3 regions of the Pseudomonas benzopyrenica genome follow, and region 2 is predicted to be linked to each of the others. Evidence: riboswitches for the same ligand, from Rfam matches in the RefSeq annotation. Region 2 holds a riboswitch; each other region holds the start of a gene.
What was found. A riboswitch is a leader RNA that binds a small molecule or an ion and turns the genes downstream of it on or off. The one in region 2 is predicted to bind cobalamin.
Positions count from the first base shown of each region.

Region 1 (5,849 bases), 2.2 Mb from region 2:
ATACGCCCTGGCCTGCCTGCTGGATCATGAGGTGCGCCTGGGTGAGGCCCAGGCGGCCTTCGCCAGCGAGCGCTGGACCAATGCCTATCTGGGACGCCAGCCGCGCGGTGAGTTGCAGGGCAGGACCCTGGCGATCCTGGGCTTTGGCAGGATAGGCCAGGCAGTGGCGCAGCGGGCGCGGGCCTTCGGCATGCGCATCCTGGCCATCACCCGTAGTGCCCGCGACGGCCAGGTGCCTTCTGGGGCCGATGCCGCCCTTGCGCCCGAGGCGCTGAACGAGGCCCTGGGCCTGGCCGATTACGTGGTGCTGGCCTGTCCGCTGGACGAGACCACCCGGGGCTGCTTCGGCGCTGCCCAATTCGCCGCCATGCGGCCGGAGGCCGTGCTGCTGAACCTGGCACGAGCGGCGGTGGTGGAAGAAGACGCCCTCTATCAGGCGCTCGCCGACCGGCGCATCGCCAAGGCGTACCTGGACGTCTGGTACCGCTACCCTAATGGCGAAGGCGATCTCGTGGCACCCGCACGGCATCGCTTCGAAGAACTGCCCAATGCCGTCTGCACGCCGCATGTCTCGGGTTGGACCCATGGGCTGTTCGCGCGCCGCTATGCCTTCATCGCCGCCAACATCGAACGCCTGCGGCGAGGCGAAACGCTGCTCAACCAGGTCCACGGACCGCGCTAGAGGAGGCGCCATGCGCATCACTCGTATCGAAACCACCAGGCTCACGCAATTGCCCAATCTGCTCTGGGTGGAGATCCACACCGACAGCGGCCTGATTGGCCTGGGTGAGACCTTTCGTGGCGCCGAAGCGGTGGAGGCGCAGATCCACTCGCTTTGCGCGCCGCTGCTGCTGGGTCGCGATCCCCTACAGATCGAAGCCCACAGCCGGGCGCTGCTGCGTGGCTATCTGGGCTTCAACGGCAGCGGCGTGGAAACCCGAGCGGCTTCGGCGCTGGACATCGCTCTCTGGGACCTGTTCGGCCAGGCTATGGGCGTGCCCATCCATCAGCTGCTGGGTGGCCAGGTCCACGAGCGGATGCGCGCCTATAACACCTGCGCCAGTCCCAACTTCAATACCGGTGGTGAGCAGCGCCGGTTGATCGCCAAGGGCGAGGCCCGCGTGGCCGGGCGCTACGACGATCAGGTGGCGGCGGTGGAAAACCCCGGTGAACTGGCCCAGAGTCTGGTGGACGAAGGGTTTGCCGCCATGAAGATCTGGCCCTTCGATGCCTTCGCCCTGGCCAGTGGCGGTCAGTATCTGTCCAGCACCGATTTGCGCCAGGGTCTGGAGCCCTTCGCGCGCATCCGGGAGGCGGTCGGCGATGGCATCGAGGTGATGTGCGAATTCCATTCCTTGTGGAATCCAACCTGCGCCCTGCAGATCGCCCGAGCACTCAAGGAGTACAACATCTTCTGGGCGGAAGATCCGATCAAGATGGATCACGTTCAGGGGTTGGCGGATTTCCGGCGGCTGGCGGGCATTCCGGTCTGCGGCAGCGAGACCCTGGCGATGCGCGGTGCCTTCCGCGATCTGCTGGCGGCCGATGCGCTGGACTATGTGATGGTGGATCTGTCCTGGTGCGGAGGGCTGAGCGAGGCGCGCAAGATCGCCACCTTGGCCGAGGCCTATCAGAAGCCCATCGCCCCGCACGACTGCACCGGACCGGTGGTGCTGATGGCCTCGCTGCATCTGGGGTTGGCCTCAGCCAATGCCATCTTTCAGGAAGTGGTGCGAGCCTATCTGGCGGGCTTCTATCGTGAGCTGGTCACCGAGCTGCCGGTACTGGAGCAGGGCTGGCTGCTACCGCCAACCGCACCGGGCCTGGGCACCGCCCTGCATCCGGCGCTGCGTCAGCGGCCGGACCGGATCGGGCGGGTATCAGCGCGGTAAGGGGTTCAGGCGGCCATGGCCGCGCAGGCATCGGCGCAGGCTTCACAGGCCCGAGCGCAGGCCTGGCAGTGATCGGCCTTGTGCTTGCCACATTCGGCGGCGCAGGCACGGCAGGTGGCCAGGCACAGGGCGCAGGCTTCGGCGACGCGATCGCTGTCGCGCTGCATGAAGGTGGCGGCCAGGCGACAGGCGTCGGCGCAATCGCGATCCAGGCGGACGCAGTCGCGCATCATGTCCAGATTGGCTTCGCCCAGGCAGGCGCTGGCGCAGGTTTCGCAGGCGGCGGCGCAGTCGAGGCAGGCCTTGATGCAGGCGGCGAGGGTGGCATCGTTCATCCGGTAGCTCCTGGCGGTGGGTGCTTAGGGTGGACCCGTCCGCTCGACGCCGAGTTCGGGCGGTGCCATCGATTGACGCTCTCCCGGCTAGTCCGTACCCTGCGCCCTTGCACGTGGTGCCCCGCCTGGAGCGGGGTGAAACAGGGAAGCCGGTCGAGCCGGCGCTGCCCCCGCAACGGTAGTTGAGCAGTAGCTGCGCGATGCCCACTGGCCCTGGCCGGGAAGGGGCGCGGCGGATGCCACCAGGCATCGGCTCACCAGCCCGGAGACCGGCCACGCTTGCGCTCATCTCGGCGATGCGGAGGGCTTCGCGCGGCGTCGCCATCTGCCTTGCGCGGGTGGCGTCTCTGCCCGTTTCTCCGCCGCGCCCGCACCTGGAGAACCGCCCCATGACCGACACCCCCGATTCGACCAGCCCCGAGCGCGACGAACGCCACCGCGCGCGCATGGTGCGCAAGAAGGCGGTGATCGACGCCCGTATCGCCGACGCCCAGGACGAGCGTGGCCTGCTGCTGGTGCATACCGGCATCGGCAAGGGCAAGAGCAGCTCCGCCTTCGGCATGGCGGCGCGCGCCCTCGGCCATGGCATGCAGGTGGGCGTGGTGCAGTTCATCAAGGGCCGTCGCGACACCGGCGAGCAACTCTTCTTCAAGCGCTTCCCCGACGAGGTGCGTTACCACGTCATGGGCGAGGGCTTCACCTGGGACACCCAGGACCGCGCCCGCGACCTGCAGTCGGCTGCCGCCGCCTGGGCGGTGGCGGTGGAGCTCCTGCGCGATCCAGCCATCGGCCTGGTACTGCTGGATGAACTCAACATCGCCTTCAAGCACGGCTATCTGGACGTCGATCAGGTGCTGGCCGATCTGGCTGGACGTCCGGCGCACCAGCACGTGGTGGTGACCGGCCGCGGCGCCCCGCCGGCGCTGATCGAGGCCGCCGACACCGTGACCGACATGAGTCTGGTCAAGCATGCCTTCCAGTCCGGCGTGCGCGCTCAGCAGGGCATCGAATGGTAAGGGATACGCGACACTGCCCGGCGCTGCTGATCGCCGCTCCGGCCTCCGGGCAGGGCAAGACCAGCGTCACCGCCGCCCTGGCCCGGCTGCATGCCCGCCAGGGGCGACGGGTGCGGGTGTTCAAGTGCGGTCCGGACTTTCTCGATCCGATGATCCTGGCCCGCGCCAGCGGCGCGCCGGTCTACCAGCTCGATCTGTGGATGATCGGCGAGGCCGAGAGCCGGCGCCTGCTGTGGGAAGCGGCGGCGGAGGCGGACCTCATCCTCATCGAAGGCGTCATGGGGCTGTTCGACGGGCAGCCGTCGGCGGCGGACCTGGCCGAGCGCTTCGGCGTACCGGTGCTGGGAGTGATCGACGCCGCGGGCCTGGCGCAGACCTTTGGTGCCCTGGCCTATGGCCTGGCCCACTATCGGCCGAGCCTGCCCTTCGCCGGGGTGCTGGCCAATCGCAGTGGCAGTCCGCGGCAGACCCAGTTGATCCGCGGCAGCCTGCCGGCGGGCATGACCTTCTTCGGTAGCCTGCCGCGCGATGCCGGCATCGAGTTGCCCAGTCGTCACCTGGGGCTGATCCAGGCTGACGAGGTTACCGACTTGGATCGCCGTCTGGACATGGCGGCCGACGCCCTGGGTGCCAGTTCCGACATCGAATTGCCGCCGCCGGTGGCCTTCGCCGAGCCGGAACCGGCCGTGGTCGAGCCGCTGCTGGCGGGGGTGCGCATCGGCGTGGCCCGCGATGCGGCCCTGGCCTTCATCTACCAGGCCAATCTGGATCTGCTGCGCAGCCTCGGTGCCGAACTCCAGTTCTTCTCCGTGCTCGCCGACCCGGCGCTGCCGGAGGTGGACAGCCTCTATCTGCCCGGCGGCTATCCCGAGCTGCACCTGCAGACGTTGTCCAACAATCTGGGCATGCGCGCGGCCATCCGCGCCCATCACGCCGCCGGCAAGCCGATCCTCGCCGAGTGCGGCGGCATGCTCTATCTGCTCGACGAACTCACCGACAAGGCCGGCGAATCCGCCAGCCTGCTCGGGCTGCTGCCCGGCAGCGCGCGAATGCAGGCGCGCCTGACGGCGCTGGCGCTGCAATCGGTGGAATTCGAGCAGGGCACCTTGCGCGGCCACACCTATCACCACTCCGCCCTGGAGTCGCCCGAGGCGCCCTGGGCGCGCGGGTTGTGTCCCAATGGCAAGGCGGTCGCCGAGGCGGTCTACCGCGACGGTCGCCTCACCGCCAGCTATATTCACTTCTACATGCCGTCGGCACCCGCCGCGGCCGCCGCGATGCTCAAGCCGTGACCACGACCCCCTATACCCCCGCCGAACAAGCCGCCGTCTACCGAGCCATCGCCGAGCGCCGCGACATGCGCCATTTCTGCGGTGGCGAGGTACCTCCCGAACAACTGGCCCGGCTGCTGGGTGCTGCGCACCAGGCCCCCAGTGTCGGGTTGATGCAACCCTGGCGCTTCCTGCGCATCAGCGATCCAGCCCTGCGCCAGCGCCTGCACGAGCTGGTGGAGGAAGAACGTTGCGCCACCGCCGAAGCGCTCGGCGAGCGCAGCGACGACTTCATGAAGCTCAAGGTACAGGGCATTCTCGATTGCGCCGAGGTGCTGGTGGCGGCCCTCATGGACGGCCGCGACGCCCATGTCTTCGGTCGCCGCACCTTGCCGGAAATGGACCTCGCCTCGCTGTCCTGCGCCATCCAGAATCTCTGGCTGGCGGCGCGCTGCGAAGGCCTCGGTATGGGCTGGGTGTCGCTGTTCGAACCGGAAGCCGTGCGCAGGCTGCTGGAGATGCCGGAAGGCGCGCAGCCGGCGGCCATCCTCTGCCTGGGACCGGTGGAAGCCTTCTATCCGCGCCCGATGCTGGAAGAGGAGGGCTGGCGCCAGGGGCGGCCGCTGGAGGAGCTGGTCTTCGAGAATCGCTGGGGCCAGAAGCCATGATGCTGGCCTTCGCGGTCGTCGGCGGCATGCTGCTTGACCTACTGTTCGGCGAACCCCGCCGTGCCCATCCTCTGGTGCTGTTCGGTCGTCTGGCCGACAGCCTGGAAGCCCGTTTCAATCCCGGTGGCCGCGGTTGGCGCAGTCATGGGGTGATGGCCTGGAGCCTGGCGGTGCTGCCCTGGGTGCTGCTCACCGCCTTGCTCTGCCAGATCGGCTGGCTGGCCTGGATCATCCAGCCCATTGCGCTATATCTGGCGGTGGGACTGCGCAGTCTGGGCGAGCATGCCGAACCGGTAGCGCGTGCCCTGCAACGCAACAATCTGCCCGAGGCGCGTCGCCGCGTCGGTTACCTGGTCAGTCGCGAAACGGGCGAGCTGGACGAGACCGCCGTGGCTCGCGCCGCCACCGAATCGGTGCTGGAGAATGGCAGCGACGCCGTCTTCGCCGCCTTGTTCTGGTTCGCCCTGCTGGGTGCGCCAGGCGTGGTGCTCTATCGCCTGGCCAATACCCTGGACGCCATGTGGGGCTATCGCACGCCGCGTCTGGAGCGTTTCGGCTGGGCCGCGGCGCGCCTGGACGACGTCCTCAACTATGTTCCCGCGCGCCTGGTGGCTCTGACCTATGCCGGCCTTGGCCGCTTCTGGAGCGCCATCGAAAGCTGGCGCAC
Region 1 is NZ_CP145723.1:1,561,844-1,567,692, forward strand. It holds gene V6W80_RS07160 (2-hydroxyacid dehydrogenase) at 1-682, shown strand, start outside; gene V6W80_RS07165 (mandelate racemase/muconate lactonizing enzyme family protein) at 693-1,892, shown strand; gene V6W80_RS07170 (four-helix bundle copper-binding protein) at 1,898-2,227, opposite strand; cobalamin riboswitch at 2,323-2,519, shown strand; gene cobO (cob(I)yrinic acid a,c-diamide adenosyltransferase) at 2,617-3,243, shown strand; gene V6W80_RS07180 (cobyrinate a,c-diamide synthase) at 3,237-4,535, shown strand; gene bluB (5,6-dimethylbenzimidazole synthase) at 4,532-5,182, shown strand; gene cbiB (adenosylcobinamide-phosphate synthase CbiB) at 5,179-5,849, shown strand, end outside.
Region 1: it holds a riboswitch for cobalamin, as region 2 does, so the genes downstream of both, cobO (cob(I)yrinic acid a,c-diamide adenosyltransferase) here and V6W80_RS21070 (ABC transporter substrate-binding protein) in region 2, are expected to answer to the same signal.

Region 2 (5,849 bases):
TTGGCCGGCGAGGCGATGATGGGCGGCGCGGCCAGTGGCGGCAGGCCCGTGGCGTGAGCGGTGCGGTTATCGTCCATCGGACCGGTCCTCGGCAGGCTTTTGATCGATTATCGAGCGAGGGGGCGATTATCGCAATCGCATTTCTCCTGGTGCCCGCTGACGCGCAGGGTCTTCCCGGTGCATGCTGAGGCTTCCCGCCCAGCCGCCTGGATGCCTGCCGATGAAGACCCTGGAAGATCATCTCAGCCATTACGCGAGCTACCACCGCGATCCGCGCAACATCGCCAGCCACTTTCCCGGCATCCTGCTGATCGTGCTGGCGGTGGCCATCCTGCTGTCGCGACCGGTTTTCAGCCTGGCCGGCTGGCCGCTGTCGCCCGCGGTACCGGTGGCCGGGGCGGTGGCGGTCTTCTACCTGCGCCTGGATCGGCCGCTGGGGCTGCTGATGAGCGTCCTGCTCGCGCTCGCCCTCTGGCTGGGCGCCGCGCTGGCGGCCCAGACCACGGGCGTCTGGCTGGCCTGGGGACTGGGTCTTTTCCTGGTCGGCTGGGCCATCCAGTTCGTCGGTCACCACTACGAGGGGCGCAAGCCGGCCTTTCTCGACGACCTGGCCGGCCTGGCCATCGGCCCGCTGTTCATCGCCACCGAAGCCGTCTTCTGGCTGGGCGGTCGCCAGCAGCTCAGGCAGGCGATCGAAGAACGGGCCGGCCCGGTACGGCGCCGTCAGCCCAGCCGATAGCGGATCGACGGCCGACCGTCGGGACCGTCCAGCGTCACCTGCGCCCTCACCCCCCAGACCTGCTGGATCAACTCGGCCGTCAGCACCTCGCCCGGGCCGCCTTCGGCGACCAGGCGGCCGTCGCGCAGCACCGCCAGCCGATCGCAGAACAGCGCGGCCAGGTTGAGATCGTGGATGGCCAGCACGCAGGTCGCCGGCAGGCGGCGGACCAGGTCGAGGATCTCCAGCTGGTGCTGGATATCGAGGTGGTTGGTGGGTTCGTCCAGCAGCAGTTCGCTGGGCTCCTGGGCCAGGGCGCGGGCGATCTGGGCGCGCTGGCGCTCGCCGCCGGAGAGGCTGTGCCAGCGCCGTGCCGCCTTGTCGACCAGACCGACCTGGGCCAGGGCGCGCTGGCAGACCTCGGCGTCGCGCGCGCTCCAGGCATCGAGCAGGCCACGATGGGGCGTGCGCCCCAGGCGCACCACCTCGGCCACCGAGAGATCGGCCTCGGTACCGGCCTGCTGCTCCACCAGGGCGACCCGGCGCGCCAGGTCGCGGCGGCGCAGCTCGGCCAGCGGCGTCGCGTCGAGACTGACCCCACCCTCCTCCGGCCGGCGCAGCCCGGCCAGCAGCCGCAGCAGGCTGGACTTGCCCGAGCCATTGGGGCCGAGCAGTCCGAGCACCCCGCCGGGCGGCACCGCGAGGGTCACCCCGGCGAGGATCGGCTGGCCACCGGCGCTCCAGGCCACGTCCCGCGCGGCGAGGCTCATCGGACCTCCCGCGCGCGGTAGAGGATGAAGGCGAAGGCCGGCGCGCCGACCAGGGCGGTGACCACGCCGATGGGCAGGGTCTGCTTGGCCACCAGGGTGCGGGCGACGATGTCGGCCAGCACCATGAACAGCGCGCCGATCAGCGCGCAGGTGGGCAGCAGCCGGCCATGCCCGGGGCCGACCAGGAAGCGCGCCACATGGGGGATCACCAGGCCGACGAAGCCCACCGCGCCCACCAGGCTGACCAGGCAGGCGGTGATCAGGCCGGTGACCGCCAGCAGCAGCAGGCGCAGCGGCCCCACCGCCACGCCCAGGCTGGCGGCGGCGTCCTCGCCAAAGGCAAAGGCGTCCAGCGCCCGGGCGCAGGCCAGGCACACCAGCAGACCAGCGAGCACCACCCCGGCGGCTAGCCAGACGTCCGGCCAGCGCACCCCGGCCAGGCTGCCGAGCAGCCAGAACATCACGCTGCGCGCCTGCTCGGCGTTGGCCGCGGTGGCGACGATGTAGGCGGTCAGGGCATTGAACAGCTGGGAGGCGGCCACCCCGGCGAGGATGATGCGGGTGCTGCCGCCACTGCCCAGAAAGGGCAGCACCACGGCGAAGGCCAGCACGGCGCCGAGAAAGGCGCCGAGCGAGACCCCGAGCACCCCGCCGCCGACGCCCAACAGCATCACCAGCACCGCACCGGTGGAGGCGCCGGCCGACAGCCCCAGCACATAGGGTTCAGCCAGGGCGTTGCGCAGCAACGCCTGGAGGATGGCGCCGGAGACCGCCAGGCCCGCACCGCAGCAGGCGGCGACCAGGGCGCGACTAAGGCGGTATTCCCAGACGATGCCCTGGACGATGCGCTCCACCGGATAGGGCCCCAGGCCCAGGCCGTTGGCGATGGCCTGCAGACTGGTCAGCGGGGCGATGGGCATCTCGCCGAAGGAGGCCGCCAGCACCACGCTCGCCGCCAGCGCCAGCACGGCGGTCAGGCCCAGCAGCCAGCGCCAGGGCCGGGCCCCCTCGGCTGCCAGGGGCAGGCTCATGGTTGCGGCTTGGCCAGATCGGCGGCCAGGGTCTCGACGCTGTCCACCACCCGCAGCGAGGGATTGAGGGTCGGGGCGTCCACCACCAGCAGGTGGTTCTCGCGCACCGCGCGCAATTCGCGGGTCAGGGGATCGCTGCGCAGGAAGGCCAGCTTCTTGTCGACGTCATCGGCGGGATAGAGACGGCGGTCCATGCGCGCCACCACGATATAGTCAGGGTCCAGACTGGCGATGCGTTCCCAGCTCACCGCCGGCCATTCCTCAGCGCTGTCGACCACGTTGCGCAGGCCCAGGGCGCGGGCGATCCAGGCCGGTGCGCCGAGGTTGCCGGCCACCCAGGGATCGCCTTCCAGGCGCGGGCTGGAGAACCAGAACAGCACCGAACGCCCCTGGACCCCGGCAGCCTTGGCCTGCTCCCCAGCGGCGGCGATGCGGCGGTCCAGCTCGGCGACCAACTGCTTGCCGGCCGGCTGCACATCGAGAATGGCCGCCAGCTCCTGGGCCTCGCGGGTCACCAGCTGCATGTCGAAGGGCGCGCTGCGGCTGCCGTCGCTGTTGGAATCGGCGGTCACTGCCTTGCCTTCGCAATCGCTGGGCGCCACATAGGCGGCGATGCCCAGCTTAGCGAAGCGCGGGAAGTCCGCCACCTCGCCGCCCGGGCCGACGTGATAGGTGTACTGCGCCGCCACCAGGTCCGGCCGGGTGCCGACCACGGCTTCGAAGCTGGGGGCGTTGTCGGCCAGGCGCGGAATGCCCTTGCCCTCCTCCTGCAGGTCCTTCGGCAGGCCGCCGAACCAGACCCCGGTACCCACCAGGCGCGCGCCCACGCCCAGGCGCAAGAGCAACTCGGTACTGGCCTGACCCAGACTGACCAGCCGTTGGGGCGCACGCTCGAAGACCAGGTCGCGACCGCAGTTGTGGATGGTCAGCGGATAGGTCGTGGCAGCCTGGGCGCTAAGGGCGGAAACAGATAGCAGGCCGGCGGCGAGCAGCGGTGAAAGACGGCGAAGCATGGACTCTCCTTGGGATGACGCGTCCCTTGTGGATGATGGGTATCCCCTGGCGAGGTCTGGCTCGCTTCTTACGAAGCTCACAGTGGCGCGACCGCGCCGGACTCTCACCGGCTTCCCGCCAGGGAACAGGAAGGTCGCCGAGGGTGGGCCAGCGGCGACCAGGATTCAAGCATTAAATGTTACTTTATAACAATTCCGGATCATACCAGCGCGGCGTATAGACCCACTCGCCGCCATCGGCCCGCGGAAAGCGCCGGGTATGGCTGGAGCCGAGGATCACCAGGGTGCGCGAATCCACCATGTCGCTGCGCAGGGCGCCGAGGCTGGTGTATTCGAGACCGCCACCCGGACGGCCGACATCGCGACCGAGGATCACCGGGGTGTTCGCCGGACGGCAGCTGCGCAAGACGTCCAGCGCCCGCTCCAACTGGTGCGGGCGGGCCTTGGAGATGGGGTTGTAGAAGGCCATGGCCAGGTCCGCTGCTGCGGCCTGGCGCAGGCGCTGCTCGATCACCGCCCAGGGCTTGAGGTTGTCGGACAAAGAGATCAGGCAGAAGTCGTGGCCCAGGGGCGCCCCGGCCAGGGCGGCGCTGGCCATGGCCGCGGTGATGCCCGGCAGGATCTCCAGCTCGACCGCCGCCCAGCGCGGATCATCGGCGCCTTCCAGTACCTCCAGCACCGCGGCGGCCATGGCGAAGACCCCCGGATCGCCGGACGACACCATGACCACCTGACGACCGCTGGCAGCCAGCTCGAAGGCATGGCGGGCACGCTGCAATTCTTCACGGTTGTCGCTGGCATGGGCCAGCTGGTCCGGACGCAAGGGGCCGGCCATCTGCACGTAGGTCGCGTAGCCGAGCACGTCCTGGGCCTCGTCCAGAGCGCGGCGCACTACGGGTGCCATGAGCTCGGCCGCACCCGGGCCGAGGCCCACCACGCTGAGGCGTCCGCGGTGCTGGCCGAGGTCCTCGGCGTCCAGGGGCCGGTCATGCAGGTGCAGGGCGATGCCCCGCTCCTGGGCCCGTTCCACCGTCGTCAGGGCGAAGTCCGGCGTGTTGGCGTCGACGAATCTCAACGGCACATCCAGTGCCTGGCTCAGCTCGGCCAGGCCGGGCACGGCCATGTCTTCCGCCCGCGCCAGCAGCACTGCCACGGCACATGGCGCATAGCCGGTGCTGGCAAGCAGTTCGGTGACGGCGGCAGCGGTGGCATCGGCGCGTACCGCCACCAGCACGGCGCGGGGATGGATCAGCAGGGTATGGTCGTCGGCGCTGGTCATGGGCGAGACCAGGATGCGCTGCCGCGCCTCGGGATCGCGAGCCAGGGGTACCTCATCCAGCCAGGGCGCCTCGCCCTCGATGCGTACCGGGGCGCCGGCCAGCAGATCGGCCACCCGATGCTTGGCCACGTCGACGTCGGCCAGGGCATAGCCGGCCGGTGGATCGAGCAGGCAGGTGCCGAATCTCAGTTCGCCACTGGTGGTGATGGCCGGGGCCACGTCCAGCAAGGTACCCAGCTGGCGAGCCAGACGGTTGGCACCGGCCAGACCGCCCAACAGCGGCACCACGGCGCTGCCGTCTTCGGCCACCGCCAGCACCGGCGGCTCGGCGGTCTTGTCATCCAGCAAGGACGCCAGGGTGCGGATGACGATACCGGCGGCGCAGAGCACCACCAAGGGCCGCTGCTGGCGATAGAGGTCACGCAGGTGGTCGCCGAAGGCGTTGTAGCTGACATCGCCCTCGACCCGCCCGGCCAAGCCATGCACCAGGCTGCCCGGCAGGCCGTCCTGCAGGCGGCGGGCGGTGGCCAGGGCGCCGGGGCCGAGGATGACGATGGCCGGGCTCAACCCTTCCATTTCACCCCCGGTACCACCACCAACGAGAAATACGGCGAGGCCATGGGCTCGACCTCGTCCAGCGCCACGATGCGCTGGTTGTCCATGGTGGCGCGCTCGATATAGCGGGCACGCTCGTCCAGGCCGAGCTCGCGCAAGACCTGGCGCACCTTCTCGAAATTGCGCCCGAGCTTCATCACCACGGCGGCGTCGGCGCTGGCGAGGCGCGCCTTGAGTTCCTCGGCGGAGAGCACCCCGGAAAGCACCGTGAGAGTCTGGTTGCGATAGACCAGCGGCAGACCGAGCATGGCCACACCGCCGAGCATGGAGCAGACCCCCGGCACCACCTGGGCCTCGTAGCGCTCGGCCAGGCGGTCGTGCAGGTACATGTAGGAGCCGTAGAAGAAGGGATCGCCTTCACAGATCACCGCCACGTCACGGCCGGCGTCCAGATGGTCGGCCACCTGGGCGGCGGCGGTGTCG
Region 2 is NZ_CP145723.1:4,449,992-4,455,840, forward strand. It holds gene V6W80_RS21050 (IclR family transcriptional regulator domain-containing protein) at 1-77, opposite strand, end outside; gene V6W80_RS21055 (DUF962 domain-containing protein) at 221-739, shown strand; gene V6W80_RS21060 (ABC transporter ATP-binding protein) at 724-1,488, opposite strand; gene V6W80_RS21065 (FecCD family ABC transporter permease) at 1,485-2,519, opposite strand; gene V6W80_RS21070 (ABC transporter substrate-binding protein) at 2,516-3,532, opposite strand; cobalamin riboswitch at 3,564-3,710, opposite strand; gene cobJ (precorrin-3B C(17)-methyltransferase) at 3,717-5,387, opposite strand; gene V6W80_RS21080 (precorrin-2 C(20)-methyltransferase) at 5,375-5,849, opposite strand, start outside.

Region 3 (5,849 bases), 1.9 Mb from region 2:
CCAGGACCAGCGCCATCAGCCTTGCGGCTCCTGACGGCGGAACAGCCAGCTGCACGCCAGGCCTAGCAATAGCCAGAAAGGCAGGTTGCTCACCAGCACGGCGATCTGGAAGTGCCGTTGCAGTTCTTGTGGTGCCAGGCTCTCATGCGCGACCGGCTGGGGCGCTCCCAGCAAGTGGGGAATGACCAGCAGGCCCAGAGCGGCGATCTTGAAGCCTGGGTGGCGGGCGAACGCCAGCAGGGCGAGGGCGGCCGCGGTAGCGCCCGAGGTGCCTATCCACCAAGCCTGGCGCAGGGTGAGGTCCGCCGCGGCCGTGCCTGGTAGCTCCGGTGGCAGGCCCAGGCTCGGCGCGAGGCAGAAGGTGGCGTAGCCGGCCAGCCCCCACAGCAGGCCCTGGTAGGTCCGGTTCGGCGCGCGCAGGTTGAACAGGCCGGCGAGCACCAGGCCGAAACCCACGGCCACCACCAGGTTACCGCCGAAGGTCGACAGGGTGCGCGGCCAGCCATCTGCCGGGGCCCAGGCTTCTTCCTCGCCGTGATCCTGGTGCTCGGCCATGGCCGGGGCTTCGGTCTGGACCTCGTAGGTTTCCGCCTGGAGGATGAGCGGCGTCATCCAGACGCTTTGCAAGATGCTCAGCAACAGAGCGGCGAGCAGCCCGGCCACGCCGGCACTGAAGGCGATACGCTGAAACATGACGTACTCCTCTTAGTGGCAGGGGAAGCCTTCGCTGTGGCGGGTATCGTGGGCACCGTTGTGCAGCGCTTCGACATGGGAGAAACCGGCCAGGAACACCAGGCCCAGGCCGAGCAGGCAGGCGAGCAGCGTAGCGGTCAGGCGTTGGGCGCGGGTATGGGTATGAGGCTGGGGCAGGGCGGTCGTCGAGCGGGTAGCGGTCATGGCAAGGCCTCGGAGTCGAAGCGGCAGGGACGCGCCGAGGCAGCGAACCGCAGGCGGCCGCCGTCCAGCACGACCGCCCACCGCGGGTTGCTTGAAAGCGACAGGCCGGTCTCCGGACTCACGAGGGTCTCAAGGTGCGGTCTTGGCTGCGCGTCGGCCTGGCAGCGTTGAAGCCCTTCGCGGAGTGCTCATTTACTCTCGGTAAATTGCGCTTCCTTGAAGGGTTCCGCTTTGCCAGGTGCTAGCTCGCGCAAGACCGCATTCCCGTACGACTACCAGGATCGCCTTCCCCAAGCTTGCCAGCCGGGTGGCATCGTGATCCTGCGCTCGTCTACCGTTGCGGGGGCAGTGCCGGACTTGGACCGGCTTCCCGTTTCACCGCGACCCCTGGCGGAGTCGCGACACCTGAAGCAGGGGCGAGCAGACCACGCGGGTCGTCCGACGGTCAAGCCTGTTCGATTGACACCCCGGCGGGGCACTCGTAGCCTGTCGGGCTTCGAGGTGCTCTTGTCCGCAAGAGCTTGAAAGGGAACGCGGTGCGACACCGCGGCTGCCCCCGCAACTGTAAGCGGCATCTTCAGCCTCTCCACAGAGCCTGTTCATAATTGACGCTAGCTCGCGAAATGATGAACAAGCTTTAAGGCCACTGCTCACGCGGGAAGGCTGGAGTAGGGCGCCGTGAGCCAGGAGACCTGCCTCGCTAGCTTTCCATACGCAACCGGGCGGGGTGATCCGGGCTGCCACCAGGGCCTTGCCGCTGCGCGAGCGCCTGGCATGCCTGCCCGTCTTTTTTCGCTTTCTTTCTAAGGGCAGCCCATGAAAACCCTGGCCAAGACTCCCGTCACCATCGTCACCGGCTTCCTCGGTTCCGGCAAGACCACCCTGCTGCGGCACATGCTCGACCATGCCGAAGGCCGCCGCATCGCGGTGATCGTCAACGAATTCGGCGAGCTGGGCATCGATGGCGAGATCCTCCGCCAGTGCAGCATCGGCTGTACCGAAGAAGAGGCCCAGGGCCGCGTCTTCGAATTGGCCAATGGCTGCCTGTGCTGCACCGTGCAGGAAGAATTCTTTCCGGTGATGAAGGAGCTGGTGGCGCGTCGCGGCGACATCGACCACATCCTCATCGAGACCAGCGGCCTGGCGCTGCCCAAGCCTCTGGTGCAGGCCTTCCAGTGGCCGGAGATCCGCAACGCCTGCACCGTGGACGCGGTGATCACCGTGGTCGACAGTCCCGCGGTGGCGGCCGGCACCTTCGCCGCCCATCCCGAGCAGGTGGATGCCCAGCGCCGCCAGGACCCCAACCTGGACCATGAATCGCCGCTGCACGAGTTGTTCGAAGATCAACTGGCCAGTGCCGACCTGGTGATCCTCAACAAGACCGATGGCCTGGACGCCGAGGCCCTGGCCCGGGTCCGCGCCGAGGTGAGCAAAGAGTTGCCGTCCGCGGTCAAGGTGGTGGAAGCCAGTCGTGGCGTGCTGCCCCTGTCGGTGCTGCTGGGCTTGCAAGCCGAATCCGAGGCCCATATCGACAGCCGTCCGACCCACCATGACCTCGAAGGTCATGAAGACCATGACCACGATGAATTCGACTCCTTTGGCGTAGACCTGCCTGAGGTGGCGGAAGCGACCCTGCTGGCGGCGCTGACCGAGGTGGTCAAGAGCCATGGCGTGCTGCGGGTGAAGGGCTTCGCGGCCATTGCCGGCAAGCCGCTGCGACTGCTGGTGCAGGGGGTCGGTACCCGCTTCGACAAGCATTTCGACCGTGCCTGGAAGACCGGCGAGACCCGCAGCACCCAGTTGGTGCTGATCGGCCAGGAGCTGGACCAGGCGGCGATCACCGCCCAGTTGCGCGCCGCGGTCGCCTGACGCCAGATGCATCTGCTGCGTACCCAGCCGGGCGGCTTCGTCCCGGACGACGGCATCGCCCATCTGGCGCAGACGCCGGGTGAGATCGTCGTGCTCTGCAGTGGCGATTCGCATCTGGCCCTGCTGGCCGAGGCGACTCGTACCCTGGATGCCGGCTATCCCAGCCTGCGCCTGGCCAATCCCATGCAGCTGCAGAACCACGCCTCGGTGGACCTCTACGTCGAGGAGGTGCTGAGCCAGGCGCGAGTGGTGTTCATCTCCCTGCATGGCGGCCAGGGCTACTGGCGCTATGGCATGGAACGCCTCGCCGAGCTGGCCGCGCGGGGGCTGACCCTGATCGCAGTGCCCGGCTGCGATCGCCCTGACCCTGAGCTGATGGCTCTGGGCACCGTGGCACCGGACCTGGCCGAACGGCTGTGGCGCTACCTCCGTCAAGGCGGCCTGGGCAATGCCCGGGATTTCCTGCACTGCCTGGCCGCCGAATGCCTGGATGCCCGATACCTTTACGAGCCACCGAGGGAGTTGCCGCGGGTGGCGGTCTATCAGCCTGAAGGCCTGGGGCTGGCCGGCTGGCGCCAACGCTGGCGACAGGACTGGCCCACGGCGGCGCTGCTGTTCTACCGCACCCATCTGCAGTCGGCCAATACCGCCTTCATCGACGCTTTCTGCGCGCAACTCGAGGCCCAGGGGCTGAATCCGCTGCCCATCGCCGTGGCCAGCCTCAAGGAGGCGGCCTGCCTGACGGAAGTCGAGCGGCTGCTGGACGAGACCGACACCGCGCTGATTCTCAATACCACCGGCTTCGCCCAGTCCAGTCCGGAGCGGCCGAATCTCACGCCGTTCCGCCGACCGGTGCCGGTACTCCAGGCCATCTGCGCCCAGGACAATCGCGAACGCTGGCAGGAGAACCCCCAGGGTCTGGGGGCCCGCGACCTGGCCATGCACATCGCCCTGCCGGAGCTGGACGGGCGCATCATCACCCGGCCGATCAGTTTCAAGGGCCTGGCCTGGCGCTGCGAGCGCAGCCAGAGCGACGTGGTCAACTACCAGGCCGATAGCGAGCGCATGGCCTTCGTCGCGCGGCTGGCGCGCAGCTGGATCGAACTGGCGCGGCGTCCCGCAGCGGACAAGCGCATCGCCCTGATCCTGGCCAACTATCCGACCCGCGACGGCCGCATCGGCAATGGCGTCGGCCTGGATACCCCGGCAGCGGCGCTCAAGGTGCTGCAGGCGCTGCAGACGGCCGGCTATCCGGTGGCCAATCTGCCTGAAAGCGGTACCGCCCTGATCGAGCGGCTGCTCGGTGGGGTGACCAACGACAGCGCCCTGCGCGATCTGCGCCCGGCCCTGCAGAGTCTGGCGCTGCAGGACTACCAGTCGCTATTCGCCCAGTTGCCCCTCAGCCTGCAGCAAGCGGTGACCGAGCGCTGGGGCGGGCCCGAGGCCGATCCCATGCATCGGCGCGGTCGGCTCATGGTAGCCGGGGTGCGCTTTGGCCTGACCTTCGTCGGTATCCAGCCGGCGCGCGGCTATGACGTCGATCCGGCGGCGGTCTACCACGACCCCTCGCTGGTGCCGCCCCATGGCTACCTGGCCTTCTATTTCTGGCTGCGCGAGGCCTATGGCGCCCAGGCGGTGGTGCATCTGGGCAAGCACGGCAATCTGGAGTGGCTGCCGGGCAAGGGCGTCGGGCTGTCGGCGGAGTGTTGGCCGGACGCCATCCTCGGACCGCTGCCCAACGTCTATCCCTTCATCGTCAACGACCCGGGCGAGGGTGCCCAGGCCAAGCGGCGCACCCAGGCGGTGATCATCGACCATTTGATGCCGCCGCTGACCCGCGCCGAAAGCTACGGGCCGCTGCGCGACCTGGAGCGCCTGGCCGACGAATACTATGACGCCAGCCTGCTGGACCTGCGACGCGCCACCGAATTGCGCGGCGAGATCCTGCAGCTGGTGCGCGAAACGGCCCTGGATCGCGAACTGGGGCTGGTGATCACCGAGGACCCGGACAGCTGGCTGCCGCAACTGGACGCCTATCTCTGCGATCTCAAGGAATCCCAGATCCGCGACGGCCTCCATGTGTTCGGCGAGTCGCCCACCGGGCAGCTGCGGCGGGATACTCTGGTCGCCCTGCTGCGCATCCCCCGGGGCGATGCCCAGGGCGGGAATGCCAGTCTCCTGCGGGCGCTGGCCAAGGATCTGCAGCTGGCGTTCGATCCCTTGGCCGCCGATCTCGGCGAGCCATGGCAGGGACCGCGTCCGCCGTGCCTGGTGGCTCTTTCCACCGAAGCCTGGCGGACTCTGGGCGATACGCGCGAGCGGCTCGAGTTGCTGGCGCTTGCCCTGGTCGCCGCAATGGTGGAGGGTGAACCCTTGCCACTGGCGCTGGCCGAACTGCCGGCGACCCGCCCGGTGCTGGAGCACCTGGTCGCCCAGGTGGCGCCGGCGCTGGACGCCTGTGGACCGGCGGAAATCGGCGGCCTGCTGGCGGCCCTGGACGGGCGCTTCGTTCCTGCCGGACCCAGCGGCGCCCCCAGTCGCGGCCGGCTGGACGTCCTGCCCACCGGGCGTAACTTCTTTTCCGTGGATGTGCGCAATCTGCCGAGCATGACCGCCTGGCGCCTCGGCTGGCAGTCGGCCAATCTGCTGCTGGAGCGCCATCTGCAGGAGGAGGGCGATCACCTGCGCCAACTGGGCCTCTCGGTCTGGGGCACCGCGACCATGAGAACCGGCGGCGACGACATCGCCCAGGCCATGGCGCTGCTGGGCGTGCGTCCGGTATGGCAGACCGGCAGCGCTCGGGTGGAGGACTTCGAGATCCTGCCGCTGTCGCTGCTGGATCGACCGCGGGTGGATGTCACCCTGCGCATCTCCGGTTTCTTCCGCGACGCCTTCGGCGGTCTGGTACGGCTGTTCGATGCCGCGGTCCAGGCGGTCGCCGCGCTGGACGAACCGGACGATCTCAACCCCCTGGCCGCCCAGGTGCGCCGCGAGCGCGCTGCGCTGGAAGCGGCCGGTACCGCCGCCGATCTGGCGCGGCGTCAGGCCGGCTGGCGCATCTTCGGCGCCCAGCCCGGGGCCTA
Region 3 is NZ_CP145723.1:2,545,478-2,551,326, reverse strand. It holds gene V6W80_RS12100 (cobalamin biosynthesis protein) at 1-16, opposite strand, end outside; gene V6W80_RS12095 (CbtA family protein) at 16-693, opposite strand; gene V6W80_RS12090 (CbtB domain-containing protein) at 706-897, opposite strand; cobalamin riboswitch at 984-1,321, opposite strand; cobalamin riboswitch at 1,380-1,611, shown strand; gene cobW (cobalamin biosynthesis protein CobW) at 1,714-2,766, shown strand; gene cobN (cobaltochelatase subunit CobN) at 2,773-5,849, shown strand, end outside.
Region 3: it holds a riboswitch for cobalamin, as region 2 does, so the genes downstream of both, cobW (cobalamin biosynthesis protein CobW) here and V6W80_RS21070 (ABC transporter substrate-binding protein) in region 2, are expected to answer to the same signal.